One region of the Agromyces sp. NPDC060279 genome, then DNA from elsewhere that is predicted to be linked to it. Evidence: predicted binding sites of a transcription regulator. Region 1 holds the regulator's gene; each other region holds the start of a gene.
What was found. The regulator LexA, encoded in region 1, represses DNA repair genes until DNA is damaged. The targets are predictions, from matches to a motif close to TCGAACANNTGTTCGA.

Region 1 (3,268 bases):
AAGCCGAGCCGGCCGAGCTCGCGCACGATGCGGTCGCGCTGGCCGCGGATCTCGTCGACCATCGCGAGCATCTCGCCGCTGTGCGCGAGGGCGGCGAGGGCCGCGGCCTGGGTGAGGGCGGAGAGATGGTACGGGAGCCGCACGAGACGGAGGGCGTCGATCAGCGCCGGGTCGGCGGCGAGGTAGCCGACCCGCGCGCCCGCGAAGGCGAAGGCCTTGCTCATGGTGCGCGAGACGACGAGGCGCGGCCGGCCCTCGAGGAGCTCGAGGGCGCTCGGCGTGCCGGGGTCGGCGAACTCGAAGTAGGCCTCGTCGACGATCACGATGCCGCGGGCGGCATCGGCGACCGCGCGGATCGTGTCGAGCGAGACCGGAGTGCCGGTGGGGTTGTTCGGCGCGCAGAGGAAGACGACGTCGGGGTCGTGCTGCTCGATGGCCGCGACGGCCGTCTCGGCGCTCAACTCGTAGTCGGCGTCGCGCGGGGCGTCGACCCACTCCGTGCCGGTGCCGGAGGCGAGCAGCGAGTACATCGAATAGGTGGGCGAAAAGCCGAGCGCCCGGCGCCCGGGGCCGCCGAACGCCTGCAGCAGGTGCTGCAGCACTTCGTTCGAGCCGTTCGCCGCCCAGATCTGCTCGGGCGTGAGCCCGTGTCCGAGATAGCGGGCGAACGCCTCGCGCAGTTCCGTGAACTCCCGGTCGGGGTACCGGTTCAGCTGGAGGATGGCCGCCGCAACTCGCGCGACGATGTCGTGCGCCACATCCTCGGGAATCGGGTGCGTGTTCTCGTTCACGTTGAGCGCGACCGGAACGACCTTCTGCGGCGCTCCGTAGGGCGAACGCCCTCTGAGGTCATCGCGGATGGGCAGATCTTCGAAGCTCGTCACCACTTCATGCTAGTGATGCGCGGCACCCTGTGACGCCGTGGTGCGGCGGTGCCGGAGCGCTCAGTTCGCGGCGGGAAGCGCCAGGCGCTGGCCCGGCTCGACCACCGAGGAGTCGAGCCCGTTCAACCGGATGATGTCGTCGATGACCACGCGAGGATCGGCCCCGGGGTCGGTCGCCTCGGCGATCTCCCACAGGGTGTCGCCGGCGCCGACCGTGACGTATTCGAAGCTCGCGCCCGGGCCGACGGCGTCGTCGGCCGCTGCGACTCCTGCGCCGAGCACGCTCAGCGCCGCCCAGATGACGAGCGGGAGCGCCCCGAGGGACGTGAACACGACCCGACCGCGTCGGGTCAGTCGAAGCCGCGTGCGGGCACCTGCGAAGCCGTTCGCGGTGAACTCGGCACCGCTTGCGATCACTGCGCTCATCTCAACACCTCCAGGAGAATCGCACCCGGCCCTCGGCCGGGAGGGCCGGATGCGAAGCTGTGTTCCGAATCTATCTTCGATTGTTCGAATCTGCAAGCCGTTCTTCGAACATTGCGCCGCCTCGGATTCGCGACACACTCGAAGGAATGTTTGCCGCACCCGCGTTGCGCGGATACAGTTTCGAATGTCAGAACAGAGTCCATCAGGGACCACCGACATTCCGGTCGCAAGACCGCCGACGAGGGGCGTCAGCACGTGAGCACCGAGACCGAGGGCAGCAAACCGGCCGCACGTGCGCGCCGCCGCAAGAGCCTGAGCGCGAAGCAGATCTCGATCCTCGAGGTCATCCAGCGCTCCGTCGCGACGCGGGGCTATCCGCCGAGCATGCGCGAGATCGGCGACGCCGTGGGCCTGTCCTCGCTTTCGAGCGTCACCCACCAGCTGAACCAGCTCGAACTGGCCGGCTACCTGCGCCGCGACCCGAACCGTCCCCGCGCGCTCGAGGTGCTGATCGAGCTCCCCGGCAGCGACGAACGCCAGCCGAGCGAGGGCGAGCCGATCCCCGTCGGCGACGCGGCGATGGTGCCGCTCGTCGGCCGGATCGCCGCCGGCATCCCGATCACCGCCGAGCAGCAGATCGACGAGGTCTTCCCGCTCCCCCGTCAGCTCGTGGGCAAGGGCGAGCTGTTCATGCTGAAGGTCGTCGGCGACTCCATGGTCGACGCGGCCATCTGCGACGGCGACTGGGTCGTCGTGCGTTCGCAGCGCACCGCGGAGAACGGTGAGATCGTCGCGGCCATGCTCGACGAGGAGGCGACGGTGAAGGTCTTCCGGCAGCGCGACGGCCACACCTGGCTCCTCCCCCGCAACAGCGCCTTCGAGCCGATCCTGGGCGACGACGCCGAGGTGCTCGGCAAGGTCGTCGCGGTGCTCCGCGCGGTCTGACGCCGCCAGGCACGCGGAACGGCCCGGGATGCGAGGCATCCCGGGCCGTTCCTCGTCTCACGCCCGACGGGCGGACCCGCTCAGGCTCGGGCGAGCGACTCCCGCACCGAACGCGCCGCGCCGACGAGGTTGGCGAGCGAGGCGACGGTCTCGTCGTAGCCGCGCGTCTTCAGGCCGCAGTCCGGGTTCACCCAGAGCCGCGACGCCGGCACCTCCGCGACCGCGCGCTCCAGGAGCTCGCGGACCTCGTCCTCGCCGGGCACCCGGGGCGAGTGGATGTCGTACACGCCGGGGCCGACCCCGTGGTCGAAGCCGCTGCGGCCGAGGTCCTCGACCACCTCCATCCGGCTGCGCGCGGCCTCGATGCTCGTGACATCGGCATCCAGGCCCCGGATGGCGTCGATGACGACGCCGAACTCGGAGTAGCAGAGGTGGGTGTGCACCTGCGTCGCCGGCGCGGCCCCGCCCGTCGCAAGCCGGAACGCCCCGACCGACCAGTCGAGGTACGCGGGCTGCTCCGCGCGGCGCAGCGGCAGCAGCTCCCGAAGCGCGGGCTCGTCGACCTGGATGATCCGGATGCCGGCGGCCTCCAGGTCCGCGACCTCGTCGCGGAGCGCGAGTCCCACCTGGCGGGCGGTGTCGCCGAGCGGCTGATCGTCGCGCACGAACGACCAGGCCAGGATCGTGACGGGCCCCGTCAGCATCCCCTTCAGGTGCCGTTCGGTGAGCGACTGGGCGTAGGCCGACCAGCCCACGGTCATCGGTGCGGGGCGGGAGACGTCGCCCCAGAGGATCGAGGGCCGCGTGCAGCGCGAACCGTACGACTGCACCCAGCCGTGCTCGGTCACCGCGAAGCCGTCGAGCAGCTCGGCGAAGTACTGCACCATGTCGTTGCGCTCCGGCTCGCCGTGCACGAGCACGTCGAGGCCGAGCTCCTCCTGCAGGCGCACCACCCGCTCGATCTCCTGCTCGATGAGCGTGCGGTAGCCCGCCTCGTCGAGCTCGCCGCCGGC
Region 2 (3,268 bases), on a different contig from region 1:
CCGGCCGTCGATGAGACGGCCGAGCATCGGGTCGACGGGCGCAGTGGTCACCGTAGAAGTTTACGAAGCGGCGTATGCCGTTTCCGGTTCGAACCGCCGTGGCGACGCGGATCGAAACCCCTTCGTGACCCGAACGAGGGGTCAGCCCAGCTCGCTCAGCCAGGCCGTCGCCTGCGCCTCCCATTTGGCGTAGTAGCTCGGGTACGCGCTCAGCTGCACGGCCTGCGCGGCCTCCGTCACGCTCAGGGATTCCCAGCCGGGAATGTCGAGGAGGCCGCGGGTGACGCCGGGGTTCGGATTCGCGGCGCCGCCGTAGAACGCGCTCGTCGCGCGGACCGGGTCGAGCACCTGCTCCGGCGTGCCCCAGCCCTGGCTCGGCCGCTGCTGGAAGAGTCCGAGCGAGTCGCGGTCGCCGTGCCGCACGTTGCGCAGGCCCGACTCCTGCGCCGCCGCGGCCAGCGCGATCACGATGCCGCGGTCGGGCACCCCGAGCGCTCGGCCGATGTCGACGATGAGCTGGGCGTTCTGCCGCATCTCGTCGGTGAGGACGGTGCTCACGGAGGCGACGAGCGCGACGGCCGCGGGGCGCGGGACCGTCAGTACTTGCCCGGGCTGCAGCACCGGGTCGGCGCCGAGTCGGTTCGCGGCGAGGAAGGCGTCGAGGTCGACGTCGAGGCGCTCGGCGAGGTCCCACGCGGTGTCGCCCTCGGCGACGGTGACCTGCGTCGGCGGTTCCGCCGCCGGGCTCGGCTCGGCCGGCGCCGACGGGGCGGAGGCCGTGCCGGCGAGGGGCAGGACCACCTGCTGTCCGGGGAAGATCAGGCTCTCGCGCCCGAGCCCGTTCGCGCTCAGCAGTTGGGCGAGGTCGACGCCGTAGCGCTCGGCGATGCCGCTCATGGTGTCGCCGGCGACGACGGTGTGCCTGGCGATCTCCGGGGCGGGCTCGCTCGCCCGCGGTGCGCCGCCCGGCAGCACGAGGCGCTGCCCCGGGAAGATCAGGCTTGACCAGCCGAGGCCGTTCGCGGCCAGCAGCTCGGCGGTCGATAGGCCGTAGCGCTCCGCGATGCCCGAGACCGTATCGCCGTCGGCGACGGTGACCTCGGCGGGCACGGCGCCCGCGACGGTTCGGGCGCCGCCCGTTCCGGTGGCGGTCGCCTTGCCCTTCGCGAGCCGTTTGGGCGGCTGGGGCGCAGCGTCGGCGGGCTGCGCGAAGCCGAGCGCCACGGCGATGGAGCTCATCACGGCGATGGGCAGGGCGATCGCGCGTGAGCGGAGGCTCGGCCGCGACACCGAGGCTCCCTGATCTGGCCCCCGCTCGAATTCCGGTTCGGGCCGTGTCGTCATGTGGTTCCCCTCGTCGGCATGGATCACCGGCTGTTCGTCACGGTCGCACAGGGGAGAGGGCGAGTCAAACCCCTCGCCCGCGTGGCGCGGGACCGGACTCCGACACGAGCGGCCCGCGACGTGGCAGGCTGTTCTTCGTGAGCGAATCAACTGCGTCCGAGTGGCTGACCGTCCCCGAGCTCGTCGAACTGCTCGACGTCTCGCCCGGTCGGGTGCGGCGACTGATCGACGAGCGCCACCTGCTCGCCCGCCGCGTCGACGGGGTGCTGAAGGTGCCCGCGGACTTCCTCCGCGACGGCGTACCGATGCCGGAGCTGCACGGCACCGTCATGGTGCTGCACGATGCCGGCTTCAGCGACGCCGAAGCCCTCGACTGGCTGCTCGGCGAAGAGGACAGCCTCGGGACGACGCCGATCGCGGCACTGCGCGCCGGCCGCAAGGCGGAGGTGCGCCGCGTCGCGCAGGCGCTCGCCTGACGAGGCATCCGCTCCTGATGCGGCGAGCGCTCAGCTGACCCGCTTCGCGACGGAGCGGGCGAGCGCACCGAGCTCGGCCCGGGCGTGCTCGCTGATGGGCGCTTCGGCGAGGGCCGCCGTCGCGGACTGCAGCTGGCGGGTGATGAGCGCCTCGATCTCGTCGACCGCGCCGCAGTCGCTGAGCGTCTGCTGCAGCATGCGCACCTGGGTCTCGTCGAGCTCGGGGTCGCCCAGCAGCTCGTCGAGCAGCCGGCGGGTGCTCGGCGCGAGCCGTTCCCGCGCGATCGCGATGAGCATCGTGCGCTTGCCCTCGCGGAGGTCGTCGCCGGCGGGCTTGCCCGTGAGCTCGGGGTCGCCGTACACGCCGAGCAGGTCGTCGCGCAGCTGGTAGGCGATGCCGAGCGGAAGCCCGTAGGCGCGGAGCGCGGCCGCCTGCTCCTTTGTGGCGCCGCCGATCGCTGCACCGATGGCGAGCGGGGCTTCGACGCTGTACTTCGCGGCCTTGTAGACGATCACCCGCTCGGCACGGAGCTGCTGCTCCTCGTCGGGCTGGGCGATCCAGGCGTGCTCCTCGAGGACGTCGAGGTACTGCCCCGCCGTCACCTCGGTGCGCATGCGCATGAACTCGACCCTGGCCGCGCGGGCGTCCGCCCGCTGCTCGAGCAGTTCGAGGCCCTCGTCGAGCAGCTCGTCGCTCCAGCCGAGCAGCAGATCGCCGAGCAGGATGGCCGCGGAACGGCCGAACTGCTCGCCGTCGCCGACCCAGCCGGACTCGCCGTGCAGCCGCTCGAAGAGCCGGTGCGCGCTCGGTGCGGAGCGCCTGGTGTCCGAATTGTCGATCAGGTCGTCGTGCACGAGCGCCGCGGCGTGGAAGAGCTCGAGCGAGGCGGCCGCCGAGATGACGGGGGAGCGGTCGCGGGAATCGGGGCCGTCGAAGGGGTCGAAGGAGCCGCCGGTGACGGCCTCCCATCCCCAGTAGCAGAACAGCGCCCGGAAGCGCTTGCCCCCGCTGAGAAAGCGCTTCGAGAATGCGCCGAGTGGGGCGAGGTCGCCCGAAACGGCATCGAGAATGGAGGTACGGTCGGCGAGGAAATCCTCGATCCGATCGTGAACCAGGTCGACCAGTCGGGAACCGTGTGCCACCCGCCTAGCCTAGCGAGGCGCAGCGGCGTTAGAATCGACGTAGGATGCGTTGATCCCGAAAGAGGGGAATGAGATGCCGCTTTCAGAGCAGGAGCAGCGCCTTCTCGAAGAGATGGAGCGCAATCTCTACCGCAACGACGCCGATTTCGTGCAGGCGGTCGGCGGTCGACGAGGTGGGGTGGACTACCGACGGTTGACGATCGGTGTGCTCATCGCCTTGGTCGGCATCGGCGCGCTCATCGCCGGCGTCGCACTCCAGATCCCCGTCGTCGGCATCCTCGGCTTCGCCGCGATGTTCGCCGGCG
Region 3 (3,268 bases), on a different contig from region 1:
CCGCCTTCTCGCTCGTGCTCGACGATCCCGAGCGGCCGGACGTCGTCGCGGCCCGCCGCGAGCTCGTGCGGGTCGCCGAGCTGGGCCTGTGGACGGGCATCGCGACGCTCGCGAGCGCGCGCCACTTGAACGAGGTCGGCGGCGCGATCGAGGACGCGGTGCTCGCGGAGGCGGATGCCCCGGGCGGCACGGGCCGGCAGTACGGCATCCTGCTCGACTACGTCGGGCACGGCATCGGCCGGCGCATGCACGAGGAGCCACCGGTGTTCAACTACCGTGTCGACCGCCGCGGGCCGGCGGTCAAGCCCGGCCTCGTCGTCGCCATCGAGCCGATGATCGTCGCGGGCTCGATCGAGACGTTCGTGCGCGACGACGGCTGGACCGTGACGACCGCCGACGGTTCGGACGCCGCGCACGTCGAGCACTCCGTCGCGGTGCACGCCGACGGCATCTGGGTGCTCACGGCTGAGGACGGTGGGGCCGCGGGGCTCGCGCCCTTCGGCGTGACGCCGGTTCCCATCCCCTGAGCCCGGCCGCCGCACCTTCCCGTTCCGCCCCATCCTCACGCGACCGCTGATGCGCGCATCGACCGATAGCGGTTGAGCGTAGGCGGCATGGCGCGATTGCCCGGTCTTGGTCGCTGTTCGGGGTCGAGGTGGGCGGGTGGGGTGAACCAGCTGTGTCCGTCGTGGATGCGGATGGTCCAGCCGTCGTCGTGGACGCGGTGGTGGTGGTGGCTGCAGAGCAGGATGCCGTTGTCGAGGTCGGTCGCCCCGGTGTCACGGCCCCACCATCTGATGTGGTGCGCTTCGGTGTGGCTCGGTGGGCGGTGGCATCCGGGCCAGGCGCAGCCGCCGTCGCGTTCGGCGAGGGCGACTTTCTGCGCGGGGGTGAAGAGCCGCGCCGAGTGGCCGAGTCGCAGCGGGTGCTCGCCCCGTCCGACGAGCATGGGCGAGACACCTGCCGTGGTGATGAGTTCTCGCACGGTCTCCAATGAGACGGGCTGCTCGATGCCGTCGATGGACGCCGCACCTTGCCCGGCGGCGAGGGCTTCGGCGTCGGCACGGACCACGACCGTGACGGAGCGGAGCGTGGGGACCTCGGCACAGCCGAGGGTGTGGCGGGCGAGATCAGTGAGCGCGTCGGCGTTCAGTTGGGCGATCGTGCGGGTCTCCGCGGTCGCCTGATCGTCCTCCGTCTCGCTTGGCCGTGGAGCCCGGGCGTCGCGGGCCCGGGCGTCGCGGGCGCGGTGGAGTTCGGTGCCGACGAGCGCGTCGATCGCGGCGGTCACGACGGCGCCGTTGACCGGGTCGAACGCGCCGCGCACGTTGACCATGCCGGCCCGGTCTTGCCAGATGCGCAGCCCGCGCCTGGCACGGAGTTCGTCTTCGCGGGGCTTGACGCCATCAGGATCGAGCCGTGCTTCGAGGCGTTTCACGAGCAGCCCCAGCCCGTCGACCCCGACGACCGGGGCACGCTCGACGAGGAACGCCTCGGACGCGGCGAGCTCCTCGGGGTCGGCCCGCAGCTCGACGCGGTCGAGGAAGCGTCGGATGACCTCGGCCGCGTCGATGCCCAGGACGCCGTCGTGCAGCGCGCGTGCGAGCGCGGGCCGTTTCGGCGGCAACGGCTCGGCGGTGAAGGAGGAGCGGGACGCCGTGGCACGGCCGACCGCGACGAACCGTGCCGCGTCGACGTACCGACCAGTGGTGAGCTGGGCGATCAACCGCTCGGGCGTGGTGCACCCACGCGTCTTCGCGAGATCGTCACCGGTGATGCCGCTGCAGCGATCGTCGAGTTCGGCGGCGAGCCTGGTCTGCAGCGATCCCGCGACCCGGGACAGGGCTGCGACCGCCTCGATCACCCGCACCAAGCCATCGTCGCTCATCGCCCGCACGTCACGCTCGGGCACCGATGACGGTCGCATGAGCGCCCCGCCCCAGGCCGCCACGACCGCGGCACTCGCGGCACCGAGCAGCGCGAGTGCCGGGGTCGGGATCTGGGAATCGGGCATGAATCCATCGTCCCAAGCCGGAGCTCGAGTGTCGAACATTTCTTCGACATAGCGCCACTTCCAGGGCACCCCAGCCGCACGAGCACCACCTCGGTGCGCACCCGCGGGCTATGGTGAACGAGGAGCAAGGGACGCCACCGACGGGGGAGGACCGCATGCGCGAGATCCAGGGCATCGGCATCGGGCAGGGGGTCGCGGTCGGGCCCGTCGTGCGCATGGCCGAGTCGCTCCCAGAGCCGGAGGACCGAGCGAGCGGGCTCGACGCCTCCCAGGAAGAGGAGCGGGCGCGCGCCTCCCTCGCCGCCGTCGCCGAGGAACTGCAGCGCCGCGGCGCGCGGGCCGGCGGCGCCGCGAAGGACGTCCTCGAGGCGCAGGCCATGATGGCCGGAGACCCGAGCCTCATCGCCGACGTCGTGAAGCGGCTGGCCGAGGACAAGACCGCGGAGCGCGCCGTGTACGAGGCGTTCGCCGCCTTCCGCGAACTGCTCGCCGGCATGGGTGGGTATCTCGGCGAGCGGGCGGCCGACCTCGACGACGTCTCGCAGCGCGTGGTCGCGCACCTGCTCGACGTGCCGGCGCCCGGCGTGCCCGACCCGGGGCATCCCTTCGTCCTCGTCGCGCGCGACCTCGCGCCGGCCGATACCGCGGTGCTCGACCTCGAGCAGGTGCTCGCGCTCGTCACCGTCGACGGCGGCCCGACCTCGCACACCGCGATCCTCGCGCGGGAGCAGTCCATCGTCGCGATCGTGGGCGCCGCCGACGCCGCAGCGCTCGTCGACGGCGAGCAGGTGCTCGTCGACGCCGAGCACGACGTCGTCGTGGTGGCCCCGAGCGAGGCGCAGCTCGCCGAGGCGCACGAACGCATCGCGGCCCGCCGGCTCGCCGCGGAGGCCCCGATCACGCCGGGGGCGCTCGCCGACGGCACCCCCGTGCCGCTCCTCGCGAACCTCGGCTCGGTCGGGGGTGCGGCCGAGGCGCTCCGGCTGGGCGCGGAGGGCGTCGGCCTCTTCCGCACCGAGTTCCTCTTCCTGGACGCCGACCGGGCGCCGAGCGTCGCCGAGCAGCAGGAGCAGTACACGAAGCTGCTCCACGCGTTCGCCGGCAAGAAGGTCGTCGTGCGGGTGCTCGACGCGGGGGCCGACAAGCCCCTCGCGTTCCTGAACCACGCCGAGGAGGAGAATCCCGCGCTCGGGCTCCGCGGCATCCGCGCCCTGCGCCGCTCCGAGCCCGTGCTGCGGGAGCAGCTCATGGCGC

Region 2: ACFWE1_RS12265 (LysM peptidoglycan-binding domain-containing protein) is a predicted target of LexA. The motif match lies at 1,316-1,331, and genes of this name have one in related genera.
Region 3: ACFWE1_RS04655 (DUF222 domain-containing protein) is a predicted target of LexA. The motif match lies at 2,046-2,061, and genes of this name have one in related genera.

Annotation. Positions count from the first base shown of each region.
Region 1 covers NZ_JBHXBK010000002.1:476,700-479,967, reverse strand. Annotated here, with positions in the region: gene ACFWE1_RS10925 (histidinol-phosphate transaminase) at 1-884, opposite strand, end outside; gene ACFWE1_RS10920 (LysM peptidoglycan-binding domain-containing protein) at 945-1,310, opposite strand; gene lexA (transcriptional repressor LexA) at 1,566-2,255, shown strand; gene metE (5-methyltetrahydropteroyltriglutamate--homocysteine S-methyltransferase) at 2,336-3,268, opposite strand, start outside.
Region 2 covers NZ_JBHXBK010000003.1:246,310-249,577, reverse strand. Annotated here, with positions in the region: gene pknB (Stk1 family PASTA domain-containing Ser/Thr kinase) at 1-51, opposite strand, end outside; gene ACFWE1_RS12265 (LysM peptidoglycan-binding domain-containing protein) at 142-1,290, opposite strand; gene ACFWE1_RS12260 (Rv2175c family DNA-binding protein) at 1,482-1,820, shown strand; gene ACFWE1_RS12255 (polyprenyl synthetase family protein) at 1,851-2,963, opposite strand; gene ACFWE1_RS12250 (DUF3040 domain-containing protein) at 3,037-3,268, shown strand, end outside.
Region 3 covers NZ_JBHXBK010000001.1:991,185-994,452, reverse strand. Annotated here, with positions in the region: gene map (type I methionyl aminopeptidase) at 1-527, shown strand, start outside; gene ACFWE1_RS04655 (DUF222 domain-containing protein) at 563-2,014, opposite strand; gene ptsP (phosphoenolpyruvate--protein phosphotransferase) at 2,170-3,268, shown strand, end outside.